DNA from 3 places in the Pseudomonas sp. MH9.3 genome. Region 1 is predicted to be linked to each of the others. Evidence: predicted binding sites of a transcription regulator. Region 1 holds the regulator's gene; each other region holds the start of a gene.
The links. The regulator FliA, encoded in region 1, starts transcription of late flagellar genes. The targets are predictions, from matches to a motif close to CTAAAGTTTNNNNNNNNNNNGCCGNTAA.
Positions count from the first base shown of each region.

Region 2: a site for FliA is predicted at 2,578-2,605, ahead of RHM60_RS00460 (methyl-accepting chemotaxis protein). Genes of this name have one in related genera too.
Region 3: a site for FliA is predicted at 2,737-2,764, ahead of flgM (flagellar biosynthesis anti-sigma factor FlgM). Genes of this name have one in related genera too.

Region 1 covers NZ_CP133785.1:1,881,384-1,887,082, forward strand. Annotated here, with positions in the region: gene RHM60_RS07965 (chemotaxis protein CheA) at 1-1,733, opposite strand, end outside; gene RHM60_RS07970 (protein phosphatase CheZ) at 1,745-2,533, opposite strand; gene RHM60_RS07975 (chemotaxis response regulator CheY) at 2,552-2,926, opposite strand; gene fliA (RNA polymerase sigma factor FliA) at 3,094-3,834, opposite strand; gene fleN (flagellar synthesis regulator FleN) at 3,831-4,664, opposite strand; gene flhF (flagellar biosynthesis protein FlhF) at 4,770-5,699, opposite strand, start outside.
Region 2 covers NZ_CP133785.1:105,228-110,926, forward strand. Annotated here, with positions in the region: gene RHM60_RS00455 (sensor histidine kinase) at 1-84, shown strand, start outside; gene RHM60_RS00460 (methyl-accepting chemotaxis protein) at 392-2,539, opposite strand; gene RHM60_RS00465 (Na+/H+ antiporter family protein) at 2,781-4,100, shown strand; gene RHM60_RS00470 (AI-2E family transporter) at 4,222-5,289, shown strand; gene RHM60_RS00475 (hypothetical protein) at 5,286-5,462, opposite strand; gene RHM60_RS00480 (hypothetical protein) at 5,556-5,699, opposite strand, start outside.
Region 3 covers NZ_CP133785.1:2,259,942-2,265,640, reverse strand. Annotated here, with positions in the region: gene RHM60_RS09740 (MFS transporter) at 1-951, shown strand, start outside; gene RHM60_RS09735 (flagellar brake protein) at 1,009-1,758, opposite strand; gene RHM60_RS09730 (flagella synthesis protein FlgN) at 1,855-2,325, opposite strand; gene flgM (flagellar biosynthesis anti-sigma factor FlgM) at 2,374-2,700, opposite strand; gene flgA (flagellar basal body P-ring formation chaperone FlgA) at 2,842-3,600, opposite strand; gene RHM60_RS09715 (chemotaxis protein CheV) at 3,682-4,614, shown strand; gene cheR (protein-glutamate O-methyltransferase CheR) at 4,657-5,484, shown strand; gene RHM60_RS09705 (hypothetical protein) at 5,569-5,699, opposite strand, start outside.

The DNA of each region.
Region 1 (5,699 bases):
TTTACCACGTCCATGCCGACGCCACGGCCCGACACGTCGGAAATCTCGGTCTTGGTCGAGAAGCCCGGAGCGAAGATCAGGTTGTAGCACTCGGTGTCGGTGAGGCGGTCGGCGGCGTCCTTGTCCATCACGCCACGCTTGACTGCGATATTGCGCAGGATTGCCGGGTCCATGCCTTTGCCGTCGTCGGTGATCGACAGCAGGATATGATCGCCCTCCTGCTCGGCCGCCAGAATCACCTTGCCGTTGCGCGACTTGCCCGCCGCTTCACGTTCTTCAGGGGTTTCTACGCCGTGGTCGACGGCGTTGCGCACCAAGTGGACCAACGGGTCGGCCAGGGCCTCGACGAGGTTCTTGTCGAGGTCGGTTTCTTCGCCCACCAGTTCCAGGTTGATTTCTTTCTTGAGCTGGCGTGCCAGGTCGCGAACCAGACGCGGGAAGCGGCCAAAGACTTTCTTGATCGGCTGCATGCGCGTTTTCATCACCGCGGTCTGCAGGTCGGCGGTGACCACGTCGAGGTTCGACACGGCCTTTTGCATGGCTTCGTCGCCACTGCTCAGGCCCAGGCGCACCAGGCGGTTACGCACCAGCACCAGTTCGCCCACCATGTTCATGATGTCGTCCAGGCGCGCGGTGTCTACCCGTACGGTGGTCTCGGCTTCGGTGGTGACCGGCTTTTCGGCCACGGCGGCAGCCGGGGCGCGTGCAGGTGCTGCGGCAGGTGCCGGTGCGGGCTTGGCGGCTGGAGCGGCTGCCGGTGCAGGTGCAGGTGCAGGTGCAGATTTGGCGGCCACAGGCGCAGCAGTCGCCGCTGCGGCCGGGGCCACTTCGGTGAACTTGCCCTTGCCGTGCAATTCGTCGAGCAACGCCTCGAATTCGTGATCGCTGATCAACCCGTCGCCGGCCGGTGCTGCGCTGGCTGCCGGAGCGGCTGGCGCGGCGGCAGGCGCCGTCGCGGCGACTTCCGGCAAGGCATCGACAGCAAAGGTGCCCTTGCCGTGCAATTGATCGAGCAAGGCTTCGAATTCGTCATCGGTGATATCGGTGCTGGCGCTCGCTGCGGCTGCGGGCGGCGCGGCGACCGGTGCCACGGCGTCGGCAGCGAACTGACCCTTGCCATGCAACTGGTCGAGCAGCGATTCGAACTCGGCGTCGGTGATGTCTTCGCTGGTTGGCGCGGCAGGTGCAGCAACCGCTGGCTGTGGCGTCTGCGGTGCTTCGGCCTCGGCCTTCACGGCGTTGAGCGAATCGAGCAACTGTTCGAACTCGCTGTCGGTGACATCCGCCTCGGGCTCAGGCTCGGCCACCGGCGCAGGTGCAGCTTGTACGGCCGGCGCCTCGGCAGCCGGCTCTGCCAGGCGCGCCAGGGCGGCCAGCAGTTCCGGAGTGGCGGCGGTGATCGGGGCACGTTCACGCACTTCGCTGAACATGCCGTTGACCGCATCCAGTGCTTCGAGAATCACGTCCATCAACTCCGAGTCGACCTGCCGTTCACCCTTGCGCAGGATGTCGAACACGTTCTCGGCGATGTGGCAGCACTCAACCAGCTCATGGAGCTGGAGGAAGCCGGCGCCCCCTTTTACAGTGTGAAAACCGCGAAAAATTGCATTGAGCAGGTTCGCATCATCCGGTCGGCTTTCCAGCTCGACCAGTTGTTCGGACAGTTGCTCTAAAATTTCGCCGGCCTCTACAAGGAAATCCTGAAGGATTTCTTCATCGGCGCCGAAGCTCATGTGGGTGCTCCTTAGAAGCCTAAACTGGATAACAGGTCATCGACATCATCCTGACCTGACACAACGTCTTCACGTTTATCGGCATGAATCTGCGGACCTTCACCCTTGGCGAGATGTTTTTGTGGATCTTTTTCCGAGAGGATCGCCGCGCGGTCATGTTCGATGCCGGCAAAACGATCGACCTGCCCGGCCATGAGCACCAGTTTGAGCAGGTTGCTTTCCACTTCGGTGACCAGTTGGGTCACGCGCTTGATCACTTGACCGGTGAGGTCCTGGTAATCCTGGGCCAGCAAAATATCGTTGAGGTTGCTCGCCACCGTGCGGTTTTCCTGTTCGCTGCGCGACAGAAAACCGTCGACCCGACGGGCCAGTTCACGAAACTCTTCAGCACCGACTTCGCGACGCATGAAGCGGCCCCAGTCGTGGCTAAGCGCTTGAGCCTCGGTGGCCATGCCATTGACCAGAGGCGTGGCGTTTTCCACCAGGTCCATGGTGCGGTTGGCCGCCGCTTCGGTCAGCTTGACCACATAGGACAGGCGTTCGGTGGCATCGGTGATCTGCGAAATTTCTTCGGCCTGGGGCATGTGCGGGTCAATCTGGAAATTGACGATCGCACTGTGCAGCTCGCGCGTGAGCTTGCCCACTTCCTGGTACAGGCCGCGGTCACGGGTCTGGTTAAGCTCATGGATCAACTGCACCGCGTCGCCGAAATGACCTTTTTCAAGGCTGTCGACCAACTGGTGAGCATGTTTTTTCAGGGTCGACTCAAAATCGCCCAATGTTGTTTCTTTATGCTCCATAGCTCCCCCGCGATGGCATTAGCCGTGGATGCGTTCGAAGATTTTTTCGATCTTCTCTTTTAGCGCCAATGCAGTGAATGGCTTGACCACGTAACCGTTTACCCCGGCCTGGGCGGCTTCGATAATCTGTTCACGCTTGGCTTCGGCGGTCACCATCAGTACAGGCAGGCTGCGCAGCTTTTCGTCGGCGCGCACATGGCGCAACAAGTCGATGCCAGTCATGCCCGGCATGTTCCAGTCGGTTACCAGAAAGTCGATGCTGCCGCTGTTGAGGATCGGAATCGCCGTAATGCCGTCGTCCGCCTCGACCGTGTTTGTGAACCCAAGGTCACGCAACAGGTTTTTTATGATCCGCCGCATCGTTGAGAAGTCATCAACGATGAGGATTTTCATGTTCTTGTCCAATTCGACCTCCAAGCAGTCTTAAACGCGCCCAGCACCTGGACGCGCCATTTCAATCAACAGGCGTTACACAAAAAGGACTGCCGGGTCCACCACGGGTCGACCCCGCGAAGGTCGTGACCCTCGCGGTATCGTCTGCAGTGTCCCCACACTGCCTGTCAGCGCGCGCGCCACTCTCCCAAACGCCCCCGCAAACGGGCTGCGCACTGGCTATGCAACTGGCTGACACGCGATTCGCTGACCCCCAGGACCTCACCGATTTCCTTGAGGTTCAGCTCTTCGTCGTAGTACAGCGCCAGGACCAGGCGCTCACGCTCCGGCAAGTTGGCAATGGCTTCCGCCAGTGCGCCCTGGAAACGTTCATCTTCCAGGTCGCGTGACGGTTCCATATGCGCACTCGCGCCGTCCTCGTGCAGCCCTTCGTGTTCGCCGTCCTGCAACAGGTCGTCGAAACTGAACAGGCGGCTGCCCAAGGTATCGTTCAAAATCCCGTAATAATCATCGAGACTCAATTGGAGTTCGGCCGCAACTTCGTGATCTTTAGCGTCGCGACCGGTTTTTGCTTCAATTGAGCGAATTGCGTCACTGACCATCCGCGTATTGCGGTGCACCGAACGCGGCGCCCAATCCCCTTTACGCACTTCATCGAGCATCGCGCCACGTATGCGAATACCCGCATACGTCTCGAAACTGGCGCCCTTGCTCGCGTCGTACTTGGTCGACACTTCGAGCAGGCCGATCATGCCGGCCTGGATCAGGTCTTCGACCTGCACACTGGCCGGAAGGCGCGCCAGCAGGTGATAGGCAATGCGCTTGACCAGCGGCGCATAGCGCTCGATCAATTCGCCCTGGCTGTCGCGTGCCGATTTTTTATAGAGGTTGTAGCCGCTGGATGTCATAGCACAGGACCCGCGCTTGTCTGATGCACCAATCGCTCGACGAAGAACTCCAGATGCCCACGCGGGTTGGCGGGCAGCGGCCAGGTATCGACCTTCTGGGCAATCGCCTTGAATGCCAGCGCACACTTGGAACGCGGGAATGCTTCGTAGACCGCACGCTGTTTTTGCACAGCCTTTCGCACGCATTCGTCGTAGGGAACTGCGCCAACGTATTGCAGGGCGACATCGAGAAAACGATCCGTGACCTTGGTCAGCTTGGCGAACAGGTTGCGCCCTTCCTGCGGGCTCTGGGCCATGTTGGCCAGCACGCGGAAGCGGTTCATGCCGTAGTCACGGTTAAGCAGTTTGATCAGGGCGTAGGCGTCGGTGATCGAAGTGGGCTCGTCGCACACCACCAGCAGCACTTCCTGCGCGGCGCGCACAAAGCTGACCACGGACTCGCCGATGCCGGCGGCGGTGTCGATCACCAGTACGTCGAGGTTGTCGCCGATATCGCTGAACGCCTGGATCAGGCCGGCATGCTGCGCCGGGCTCAGGTGCACCATGCTCTGGGTGCCGGAGGCAGCCGGCACGATGCGGATCCCGCCGGGCCCCTGCAGCAGCACATCGCGCAGCTCACAGCGCCCTTCGATCACATCGGCAAGGGTATGTTTGGGGGTCAGCCCCAGCAGAACGTCCACGTTCGCCAGGCCCAGGTCAGCGTCCAGCAGCATGACGCGACGGCCAAGCTCTGCCAGGGCCAGGGACAAATTCACTGACACGTTAGTTTTCCCGACGCCACCTTTGCCGCCGGTCACCGCGATCACCTGTACGGGATGCATGCTGCCCATTTTATTTCTTTACCTTGTCTTGCTTAGACGCAGGCTACATGGCTTGGCCGCTTGAATCGCTTGCAGACCATCGATGTAGGTACATTTCACGGTGTTCATCCTGCCTCAACCGACCCGTTTTGCCGGGTTGTGGTAAAGGTCGGCGAACATATCAGCCATCGCTTCCTCGCTAGGCTCGTCTTGCATTTGCACACTCACGGCACGGCTGACCAACTGATGACGACGCGGCAGATGCAGATCATCCGGGATTCGCGGGCCGTCGGTCAGGTAGGCGACCGGTAATTCATGACTGATTGCCAGGCTCAGTACTTCGCCCAGGCTCGCGGTTTCGTCGAGCTTGGTGAGGATGCAGCCGGCCAGACCGCAGCGCTTGTAACTGTGATACGCAGCGGTAAGAACCTGTTTCTGGCTGGTGGTTGCAAGCACCAGGTAATTTTTCGACTTGATCCCACGGCCGGCCAGGCTTTCCAGCTGCATGCGCAACGCCGGATCGCTGGCTTGCAGGCCGGCGGTGTCGATCAGCACCACGCGCTTGCGCAGCAGCGGGTCGAGGGCGTTGGCCAGGGACTGGCCCGGGTCGACGTGGGTCACCGGCACATTGAGAATGCGGCCGAGGGTCTTGAGCTGTTCCTGGGCGCCAATGCGGTAGCTGTCCATGCTCACCAGCGCGATGTTGTTGGCGCCGTACTTGAGCACGTAACGGGCGGCCAGCTTGGCCAGGGTGGTGGTTTTGCCCATGCCGGCAGGGCCGACCATGGCGATCACACCGCCCTCTTCGAGGGGTTCGATTTCCGGGGTGGCGATCATCCGCGCCAGGTGCGCCAACAGCATGCGCCAGGCCTGACGGGGCTCCTCGATGTTGCCGGTCAGCGCCAGCAGGTCGCGCGACAGCGGGCCGGACAGGCCGATGCGTTGCAGGCGACGCCACAGGTTGGCCTGTTGCGGCTTGCTGCCTTGCAACTGGTTCCAGGCCAGCGAGCCCAGTTGTACTTCGAGCAGTTCGCGCAGGCCGTTGAGTTCAAAGCGCATCGAATC
Region 2 (5,699 bases), 1.8 Mb from region 1:
GTGTGGGGAGGGGTGTTGCAGTTGCAGGAATCCGAATTGGGTGGCCTGAAGGTACTGATCGAGCTACCCAAACGCCATTCCTGAGTTGCCAAAAACCAAGGTGCGGGGGAAGCGCTCAAGCTGAAGTAATGACTGCGTACGCGCTATTTCAGGCAGCCACATCCCAGTGGTGAGCAGGCTTGTTGTGGCGAGCGGGCTTGCCCCGCGTTGGGGTGCGAAGCGCCCCCCATCGAGCAAAACGCGGTGTACCTGATACGGCTCAGCGCCTGGGGCTGCTGCGCAGCCCAACGCAGGACAAGCCTGCTCGCCACAGGGAATCTGCGCTTAACTGAACGGCATTAGGGCAAGCCCGCTCGCCACGGAGGCTGCTGGTGCCGTTGCCTCCTGAGGCTTACACCCTGAACTGATCCATCAACCCCTGTTGCTGATTGGCCAGGCTGTTCAATGCCTGGCTCACCCGCGCCGACTCATTGGCCTGCTCCGACAAGGATTCGGTGACATCCCGGATCGTCGCCACGTTGCTGTTGATCTCCTCGGCCACCGCGCTTTGTTCTTCTGCGGCGCTGGCGATCTGCAGGTTCATGTCGCTGATCACCGTGACCGCCTCGCCAATCTGACGCAGTGCGGTCACCGCCTGGCCGACCTGTTCGACGCTGCCCTGGGCCTGGCGATAGCTGTTGCCCATGGCGCCCACCACGGTTTCAGTGCCGCCTTGCAACTGCTCGATCACCCGCCGGGTTTCTTCCACCGACTCCTGAGTGCGTCGCGCCAGGTTGCGCACTTCGTCGGCCACCACCGCAAAGCCGCGACCGGCCTCACCGGCGCGGGCGGCCTCAATGGCAGCGTTCAGCGCCAGCAGGTTGGTCTGCTCGGCAATGGCGCGAATCACTTCCAGCACCGAGCCGATTTTCTCGCTGTTGACGGCCAGGCCTTCGACCTGAGCCATGGCGGTGCTCATATCAGCGGCAAGCTCACCGATATTACGCGTGGTGCGGTCGATCACCGTCAGGCCTTCGCGGGTCGCCTGGTCGGCATCGCGTGCGGCCTGGGCGGCCTGAGCGGCACTGCGGGCCACGTCCTGCGCGGTGGCGCTCATCTCATGGGAGGCGGTGGCCACCTGATCGACCTGGCGATACTGCTGTTCCATGCCGGCGCTGGTCTGAGTGGCAATCGCGGCGGATTGGTCAGCGGTGCCGCGGGCGTCCTGCACCGAGCGTTTGACCTCGGCAATAATCGGTTGCAGCTTGTCGAGGAAACGGTTGAACCAGCCGGCCAGTTGCCCCAGCTCATCCTGTTTGGCGTAGGCCAGGCGGCGGGTCAGGTCGCCTTCGCCGCTGGCGATATCTTCCAGCATGCGCGCCACACCGAGGATCGGCCGCGTCACGCTGCGGGCCATCAGCCACACCAGGATCAGGCCGAGCACGGCGGCCAGCAGGCCCAGGCTTAACTCCAGCCAGGTGCCGCGGGCGTTGTCGGCATCCAGTTGCGCCTTCAGCGCTTCGGCCGGGCCCATCAGGACTTTTTCCGGCACATCCAGCAACACGCCCCAGGGTTTGCCGTCTGGAATGGGGGTGAACGGCGCGAGCACTTTCAATTGATGATCGGCGCGCAGGCTGCGTACCTGGGTGCTTCCGGCGAGTGCGCTGATCAGTTGCGCGCCGCTGGTGCGGTCGACCTGGTCCAGGCGTTGGCTGAGCTTGCTCGCATCCGGGCTGTAGCCGGCGAGCACACCGGTGGGGCTGAGGATACTGACCTGGGTCTGGCCGTCATACAGTTTCTGGCTGGCCTGCTGGCTCACCGCCTGCAGGCTGTTGAGGTTGATGTCCACCGACAGTGAAGCGACGACCTTGCCATCGACCATCAGCGGAAACACGATGCTGGTCATCAGCACGTTTTGCCCGTCGATCACATAAAAATACGGTTCGATCACGCAAGGTTTGAGGGTGGTGCGCGGGCACGTGAACCAGGCGTTGGCCTTCTCGCCACTGGGGCCGACGGAAACATCGGCCATGTCGCTTTCCGGCAGCGCCATGGAGGTGATCTTGCCCGGTGTCGGTTGCGACCAGTACAGCGCGAAACGTCCCTTTTCATTGCTGCCCAGTTCGGCCTGATTGGCGAACAGCTCATCCTTGCCGTCCAGTGCATTGCTTTCGAACACCAGGGACAGGCCGAGCAGATCGGGGTTGGCCTGCAATGCGGCCTTGACCTGCCGGGTCAGGTCTTCGCGCGTGTCGAAGGCGTCGAGAAAACGTTTTTCGGCCTGTTCGCGCAGGAACAGTACCTGACGGGAAAAACCGTGGCCGTACTGGTAGGCGTCCATGAACTGCCGGCGAATGTTCAGTGCCTGTCCCTCACCCTGTGCCTCGATGCGAGCCTGCGCCGCCTCATCCAGCATTTGCATGCTGGCCGCCTTGACCTGTGCCGAACTGTGTTCCATGCGATACAGCGACAGGCCCACGAGCAGGGTGACGATGCCCAGCAGGCACAAACCGGCGAGCAGGGTGATTTTCCATTGAATGGACAGTTGTCTAAGGGACATCAAAAAGCATCCTTAACCTGAAGGCACAGAGAACTACTGTGTCGGCTGCGGCGAAAGATTCTTTATTCAACTGATCCATCGAGCCTGAAAACGGCGCCGTTTTTTGACATGCGGCCCTGCCTGCTGCAAAGTGCGCGCCCTCTAACAAGACCTCCTTGACGCCTGTTCTCCGGCCGCCCTATTCATTGGCTGCGCGCGCGGGCATGCCTGTCTTTTTATGTTTCTGCTTGAGGTAACCATGATTAACGCAGTCATCGCCGCGGTCGGCACCATGCTGGTGCTCAGCCTGTCCCGCGTGCATGTGGTCATCGCCATCATTATTGGCGCGCTGGTGGGCGGCTTGACCGGTGGCCTGGGCATCGAGGCCACGCTTCAGGCGTTCAACGGCGGCTTGGGTGGCGGTGCGACCGTGGCCCTGTCCTACGCATTGCTCGGTGCTTTCGCGGTGGCGATTGCCAAATCCGGCTTGGCCCATGCGCTGGCGGACAAAGCGCTGATGCTGGTCGATCGCCAGGAAGCCACTGGTGGCAGCCACGTCAAATGGCTGTTGATCGGACTGCTGTGGGTGGTGGCGATTGCCTCGCAGAACATCCTGCCGATCCATATCGCGTTCATCCCGTTGCTGGTGCCTCCGTTGCTGTATGTGCTGACCAAGCTGCAACTGGACCGCCGCCTGATCGCCTGCGTGATGACTTTCGGCCTGATCACGCCGTACATGTTCTTGCCAGTGGGCTTCGGCAATATCTTTCTCAACCAGATCCTGCTGGCCAACGTGGCCAAGAGCGGGGTGGACGTAAGCCAGGTCAACGTCACCCACGCCATGGGCCTGCCGGCACTGGGCATGGTGGTCGGCCTGCTGGTGGCCGTGTTTGTCAGCTACCGCAAAAAGCGCGTGTATGACCTCGAGAAAATCGAGCGTGTCGAGCAGGTGGCCGTGCAATACAACCCGCTGACCCTGCTGGTGGCCGGCCTGGCGATTGCCTCGGCGTTCATCATTCAGTTGTGGCTGGATTCGATGATCATCGGCGCTTTGGCCGGGTTCCTGATCTTCTCGGTATCGGGCATCGTGCGCTGGCGCGAAACCGATGATCTGTTCACCGAAGGTATGAAAATGATGGCGATGATCGGCTTCATCATGATCGCCTCGTCGGGCTTTGCCGAAGTGCTCAAGGCCACCGGTGACGTGCGCTCGCTGGTGGAAACCTCGGCGGCCTTCATCGGCCACAGCCGTGGGGTGGGGGCGTTGTTGATGCTGCTGGTGGGCCTGCTGGTGACCATGGGCATTGGCTCGTCGTTTTCCACGGTGCCGATTCTCGCAGCGATCTTCGTGCCGCTGTGCGTGCAACTGGGCTTCAGTCCGCTGGCCATCGTGTGCATCGTCGGCACGGCCGGCGCGCTGGGCGACGCCGGTTCGCCTGCCTCCGACTCCACCCTCGGCCCGACCTCCGGCCTGAACATCGACGGCCAGCATCACCATATCTGGGACACCGTGGTGCCGACCTTTCTGCACTACAACATCCCGTTGCTGGCCTTCGGCTGGATCGCCGCGATGACCCTCTGAGGCGAACGCCGCCATCGACCGATGTACGGCGGCTACGCTCAGTGCAACAAAGATGGCACTCGCAGGATTCGCTGCGGACTAAGCAGCAGGATGCACCCCGCTTTTTTCACACGGACCGGACATGAACGCGACCAACCTTCAATTCAAAACCCTGCTGCTGATGCTGGTCCTGGTGACCGTGGCGTTCATCTGGATATTGCTGCCGTTCTACGGCGCGGTGTTCTGGGCAGTGATCCTCGGCATCATCTTTGCGCCCATGCAGCGCCGCGTGCAGACGAAATTCGGCTGGAACCGCAACCTTACGTCCCTGACCACGTTGACGGCGTGTCTGGTGATCGCGATCCTGCCGGTGATCATCACCAGCGCCCTGCTCGTGCAGGAGGGCGCCACGCTGTACAAGAACATCGAAAGCGGCAAGCTGGATGTGGCCGGTTATATCGAGCAGTTCAAGAACTTCCTGCCGCCTTACTTCCAGCACCTGCTGGACCGGTTTGGCATGGGCAATCTGGAGGGGCTGCGCGAAAAGATCGTCAAGGGCGCGATGCAGGGCAGCCAGTTTTTTGCGTCCCAGGCGTTCAGCTTTGGCCAGGGTACGTTTGATTTCCTGGTGAGCTTTTTCATCATGCTGTATCTGCTGTTTTTCCTGCTGCGCGATGGCCCGGAGCTGGTGCGCAAGGTGCGTACCGCGGTGCCGCTGGCCGAGCCGCAGAAGCGTCGCCTGCAATTGAAGTTCAACCGGGTGGTGCGGGCGACGGTCAAGGGCAACGTATTGGTGGCGGTGACTCAGGGCGCGCTGGGCGGCTTGATTTTCTGGTTTCTCGACATTCCCAGCGCGCTGCTCTGGGCCGTGCTGATGGCGTTTCTATCTTTGTTGCCGGCGGTCGGCGCGGGGATTGTCTGGGCGCCAGTGGCGGTTTACTTCCTGCTCAGCGGGGCGATCTGGCAGGGTGTGGTGCTGGGGCTGTTCGGCGTGTTCGTAATCGGCCTGGTCGACAACGTGTTGCGCCCGATTCTGGTCGGCAAGGACACCAAGATGCCGGACTACCTGATCCTGATCTCGACCCTGGGCGGTCTGTCGGTGTTTGGCCTCAACGGCTTCGTGATCGGTCCGCTGGTGGCAGCGCTGTTCATGTCCAGCTGGGCGCTGTTTGTGGAGACCAAGCCGCGGGTCAAGTTGCCGTTGCCTTAAGCGCGAAGCGACGTTTGTTGCAGCTGCTGTTTTGCGTCAGACAGTGACAGGAGCGGGCCACTGATGGGCTCGCCGTTGCTTACCAGGTACCAGCAGGCCAGCAGACCCCTGTTGCGCAGGGAGGCGGGAACGGCGGTGCCGACGACGGACATGATGTGAACGGTGGTGGGCATACAGACCTCCAAACGTGATGATGGGGCTACCTTAAGCGGCATGAAGGCACGGGAAAAATCATCTGTCTCGATAGTCGTCATCAACGCCAGGCGTTACTCCACCACCTGATCAAGCATGTGCACCACTTCCGCTTCACTGAGCACGCCTTTGCGCACCAGATTTTCCGCCAGCAACGCCATGAACTTCGCGTTGCGGTGGCCTTCCAGGTGCTTGAGTTCGGTCAATGCGTTGTAGAC
Region 3 (5,699 bases), 380 kb from region 1:
GGTCAGTTGATTCTGGTGATGCATCCCGCGCTCGGTCTGGAACTGCTGATGCTGGTGGCTTTGTGCTTTGCCCTGTGCCTGGTGCCGGTGGCCATGACGCGCCGCATTCATCCGGCACCCCTGCACCCGGCACCGATGGAGCCGCGCTTCTTTATAAAGCGCGTGCCACAGTCACTGAGCACAGTGCTGGGGGCCGGGTTGATCGTCGGTTCGTTCTACGGCTTGGCGCCGCTATATGCATCTCAGCAGGGGCTGACCACCGAGCAGGTCGGCCTGTTCATGGGCTCGTGCATTTTCGCCGGGTTGTTGGTGCAGTGGCCGTTGGGCTGGTTGTCGGATCGCTATGACCGCGCGCTGCTGATCCGCTGTTTCGCCTTGTGCCTGGCGGTGGCGGCATTGCCGCTGGCGATCATGACCAGGGTGCCTCTGGAAGTGTTGTTCGTTGCTGGCTTTTTCTGTTCGCTGGTGCAGTTCTGCCTGTATCCGCTGGCCGTGGCGTTTTCCAATGATCATGTCGAGGGTGATCGTCGTGTGTCGCTGACGGCCATGCTACTGGTGACCTACGGCGTCGGTGCCAGCATCGGGCCGCTGTTGGCCGGTGTGGTCATGAAGATGTTTGGCAGCCACATGCTGTATGCGTTTTTCAGCCTGTGTGCCCTGGTCCTCGTATGGCGTATCCGGCCGAAGGCGGTGACCAACCTGCATCAGGTGGACGATGCGCCGCTGCACCACGTAGCGATGCCCGACAGCATGTCCAGCTCGCCACTGGTGGCTGCGCTGGATCCGCGCGTGGACGAGGCGGTGGTGCAGGAACAGATGCAGACGCCGGTTGCAGATACTGAGCCTGAGCCCGAGTCGCCGTCACCGGTTGACGAGCCAGGCGCTGAGGAACCCGCGGAACCAGTGGACCCGGACGAACACCCTCATGACCTGAGCAGGGCGCGCCCCTGAAAACAAAAACGGGCAGATCCCATCAGGATCTGCCCGTTTTTTGTCGTGATTCGCTTGTCAGAAATCGTCGTCCTTGTCGAACCGACGTGCTTCACGTTGCAGCTGGTACACAAACCGTTCGACCTGACGCTGCACCAGCCCGCTCATGTTATGAAAGCGCACGCCGGCGAAGGTGGTATTGATACGATCTTCGAAATGCAGGTGACGCAACTCGACGGAGGTAGTCATGCTGCCAAAGGGCAGGGCGGCGATAAACCGGTCGTACACCTGGCCCAGTTGCAAACGCTCGGAGATGTCGCCTTCAAAGCGCAGTTTGCAGCCGGTAGCGGAGATATCCAGCAGTTTTCCGTTGACCGGAAATTTGAGCCTTTCGCCACCCAGCTCGATGTTCACCAGTTGCGCCAGCTTCAGCGCGGCGCGGAAGGCGTTGCGGCGCTGATGATAAACCACCTCGTCCGGCATGCTGCCAGTATAGATACGGTGGCCGTCTTTCTCGCTGATTGTGAGGGTGCCCTTGCTTTCCCAAGCGACACGCACGCCATCGTGGAAGCCCTCGATGCGAAAGGGTTCGCCGCTTTCAAGGTGGCGCTCGCCGTCACGCGGGATCATTTCGTCCATGACCAGAATTTTGCCGTCGCGGTCCACGTCCACCAGGTAGCTCTGGAAGCGCTGGCTGCGTTCGTGGAAGGTGATGATCAGCGGGTCATGACTTTCTTGCAGCATCCGCAACGTGCTGGCGATTTCCAGAGGCGTGGTGAGCACCTTGGGTGGCTGCGGGGCATCTTCCGCATTAAGGGCGTTGAACACGGTTCTTCCATCTCCAGACAATATACGACTACTCGCAAGAACCGGCATTTTGCCAGTATGTGGCGCGCCTTGGATAGGCCGCGCTGCAAACCAGCGTCAGGCTTGGCTACGGGTACTGGGTTTGACCAGGCGGGAGGTGGAACCCTGAGCGTTGTACAGCGCAGGTGGCTCACCGCCATGAAGTATGCGCAACTGGTTGGCGGTCGTAGCTTGCTGCAGCTGGATCGACTGGCCGTTGAGGAGGTTGGCTTCCTGGCACTGGGTGAGCAATTGATTGAGCGCTTTGCTCTGCTCCAGCAGTTGATCACCGACCGAGGAATGGCTGGCCAACTGGGCGAGACCGTCGTGGTCGGCCGGCAGGCCGAGGCTGGTGAGAATCTGGCTGCGCTTCTTGCCGTGCTGTTCGAGCAGGACAATCAACGATTGTTTGCGCGCCAGGATTTCTTCGAGCAAGGGCATGTCCCGACCGTAGAGGGCCAGGGATTCTTCTTTGAGCAGCTCGAGCAATTGTTGCGTCGGCGCCAGATCATCGATGATCAGTTCAAGCAAGGTTTCGTCGTGGTGCATGGCAGGCCTTGGGGTTTAAGCGTCCAAAAGCCCGGCGCAGGCCAGTGCCTAGCGCTCGGCTTCGAAATTAAGCAGCTTGCTGGCTACGCGGTTGCTGTCGACTTTATAGCTGCCATCGGCGATCGCCTGTTTCAATTCGGCCACGCGGGCCTTGTTGACAACCGGTTGGTCGCGCAGCGAGTCAGTGACCTTCTGCAACTGCTGAGCCTCATTGCTCAAGTGTACGGATTCCCCGCTCTGGCTGGCGCTGGCCTGTTCCGTCTTCGCGGCAGGCGCTGGCTGGGCCTTGGCTTCTGCGCTTTCCTTGGTGCCGCTGGTGCGCGTAGTACCTGGCAACGCCGGGGAGTTATTTAAACGGCTGAAATCGATGACCATGATAAAAAACCTCTGGGTATTTGGACGCTTGCCATGTTTTCGGCCATACCCAAACAAACTTTAGGCTCGATTGACAATAAAACTGCGCGCGCAGGCGTCTGGCCCACAGTGTAGGAAAACCCGGCGTCCTGTACCAGTGTTCTATAAAGCCACCTCCACTTGCCCGGGCGCCGTTACGCGCGCCTTGATCACACGGTTGGAGTTGAGGTTCTTCACCCGAATCTGTTCACTCATACCGCCGTTGGACAGCGCTTCCCCCGGCATTCTTACGTTCAGCCCGCCGCTGCTGGCGGAGATCACTACCTGATCGCCCTTGCGGATGACCTCGGCCTGCTCCAGATGCACCAGGGTTATCACCTGGTCGGTGACCACCGGTCGGGTAAGTTTCTGCCCGATGGCCTGGTCGACCGAGGTCAGATAGCCCTGGCTGATCTGACTGATGTCGCGTTCACGCATCACCACATCCTCGAAACCAATAATGCCGGTGCGTTTCAGCGGCCGCGCCACGACTACCACTTCGCGGAACAATTTGACCTGCGCCGGCACAAACACGGTCCAGGGCGACGCGCCTTCGCAACGTACTTTTACCGTTACACGCCCGATTGGCTGGGCCGGACTTTCCAGGCTGGCTGTCAATTCCTTGTCGCACATCGGCATACGCAGACGCGGGTCGAGCTGCTTGACCTCGATCTCATAACGGCCGGGCGTCTGTGTGCTCGCCAGATAATCTTCTACAGTGAACTCAAGAAAGCCCTGAGTGACGCCGATAAGGAGATCAGGCAGGGTGACGTTGTCGGCGCGAGCCGCTGCGCCTGAGCCCAAGGCAAGCAATGCCAGCGTGACGCAAAGCAATCTGCGGTACGTTGGAAGGCGTCGGGAAACTGTCGTTTTAAGGTCCATGACCAATAAATAGCAAAGCTCGTGCCGTTTAGAGTGGAGTGCGCGTCGCACCCCCAAAGGTTTTAGCGTAGGAGTCTGGGCATGGCAGGTGTAATGGATTCAGTAAACCAGCGCACACAGCTGGTAGGGCAGAATCGCCTCGAGTTGCTGCTGTTTCGTCTGGACGGCAAGCAGCTGTATGGCATCAACGTGTTTAAAGTGCGAGAAGTGCTGCAGTGCCCCAAGCTGACGATCATGCCCAAGTCCAGCCCGGTGGTGTGTGGCGTGGCCAACATCCGGGGCGCGACCATTCCGATTCTTGACCTGGCATTGGCCACCAGCGCCGCCGGGTTGCAGGACCGCCAGAACCCGTTCGTGATCATCACCGAGTACAACACCAAGACTCAGGGTTTCCTGGTGCGCTCGGTGGAGCGCATCGTCAACATGAACTGGGAAGAGATCCATCCGCCGCCCAAGGGCACCGGTCGCGATCACTACCTCACGGCAGTGACGCGGGTCGATAACCAGTTGGTGGAAATCATCGACGTGGAGAAGATCCTCGCCGAAGTGGCACCGACCTCGGAAACCATCTCGGTGGGCGTGGTGGATGCCGACACGGCGCACAAGGCGATTTCGTTGCGCGTGCTGACCGTGGATGACTCTTCCGTGGCGCGCAAGCAGGTGACCCGTTGCCTGCAGACCGTCGGCGTGGAAGTGGTGGCCCTCAATGATGGTCGCCAGGCCCTGGACTACCTGCGCAAGCTGGTGGACGAGGGCAAGAAGCCGGAAGAAGAGTTTCTGATGATGATTTCCGACATCGAGATGCCGGAAATGGACGGCTATACCCTGACGGCCGAGATACGCAACGATCCACGCATGCAAAAACTGCATATCATCCTGCATACTTCGTTGTCGGGTGTTTTCAATCAGGCCATGGTCAAGAAAGTCGGTGCCGATGACTTCCTCGCCAAATTCCGCCCTGATGACCTCGCATCCCGGGTAGTCGACCGGATCAAGGCAGCAGATCACGGCTAGGGGATTTCCCCTGGCGGTCACACGATTTAAGAGGCGGTATCTTTGTCTACGGGTAATTTGGATTTCGAACAGTTCCGGGTCTTCCTGGAAAAGGCCTGTGGCATATTGCTCGGTGAAAACAAGCAATATCTGGTATCCAGCCGCCTCAACAAGTTGATGGAGCTGCAGGGTATCAAGTCGCTGGGCGAGTTGGTGCAGCGCATCCAGGGCCAACCGCGCAGCGGGCTCAAGGAAATGGTGGTCGATGCCATGACCACCAACGAAACCCTGTGGTTTCGCGATACCTACCCGTTCGAGGTACTCAAGAACAAAGTACTGCCGGAGGCCATCAAGGCCAGCCCGGGTCAGCGTCTGCGTATCTGGTCGGCCGCCTGCTCGTCGGGGCAGGAGCCCTACTCGATCTCGATGGCCATCGATGAGTTCGAAAGAACCAATATCGGCCAGTTGAAAGCCGGTGCGCAGATCGTCGCCACCGACCTGTCCGGCACCATGCTCAACAACTGCAAGACCGGTGAGTACGACAGTCTGGCCCTGGGCCGGGGCCTGTCGCCGGAGCGGCTGCAGCGTTTCTTCGACCCCAAGGGCGCGGGACGCTGGGCGGTCAAGGCGCCGATCAAGAGCCGAGTGGAGTTTCGCTCGTTCAACCTGCTCGACAGCTACGCCAGCCTGGGCAAGTTCGACATGGTGTTTTGCCGCAACGTGCTGATCTACTTCTCGGCCGAGGTAAAGAAAGACATTCTGTTGCGCATCCACGGCACCCTCAAGCGCGGCGGCTATCTGTTCCTCGGTGCTTCGGAGGCACTCAACGGTCTGCCGGATCATTACCAGATGGTGCAATGCAGTCCCGGGATTATTTACCAGGCCAAGTGATGTTCACTTGAAAAAACGGGAGGCTCTGCAAAGGCCTCCCGTTTTTTATGCGCGCAGCAAACGAGACCCTTCAGCCAACCGTACTCAGGGCCTGAGCGTCATGCGGATATTGCTCAGGGACAGGCGATGAGCCCCCCTGGGCACCGTCTGGTTGAAAATGCCCAGCCGCACGCTGGTCGTCGCGGTGGCGGTGAATGACCCGGTTCCGGTCTGTG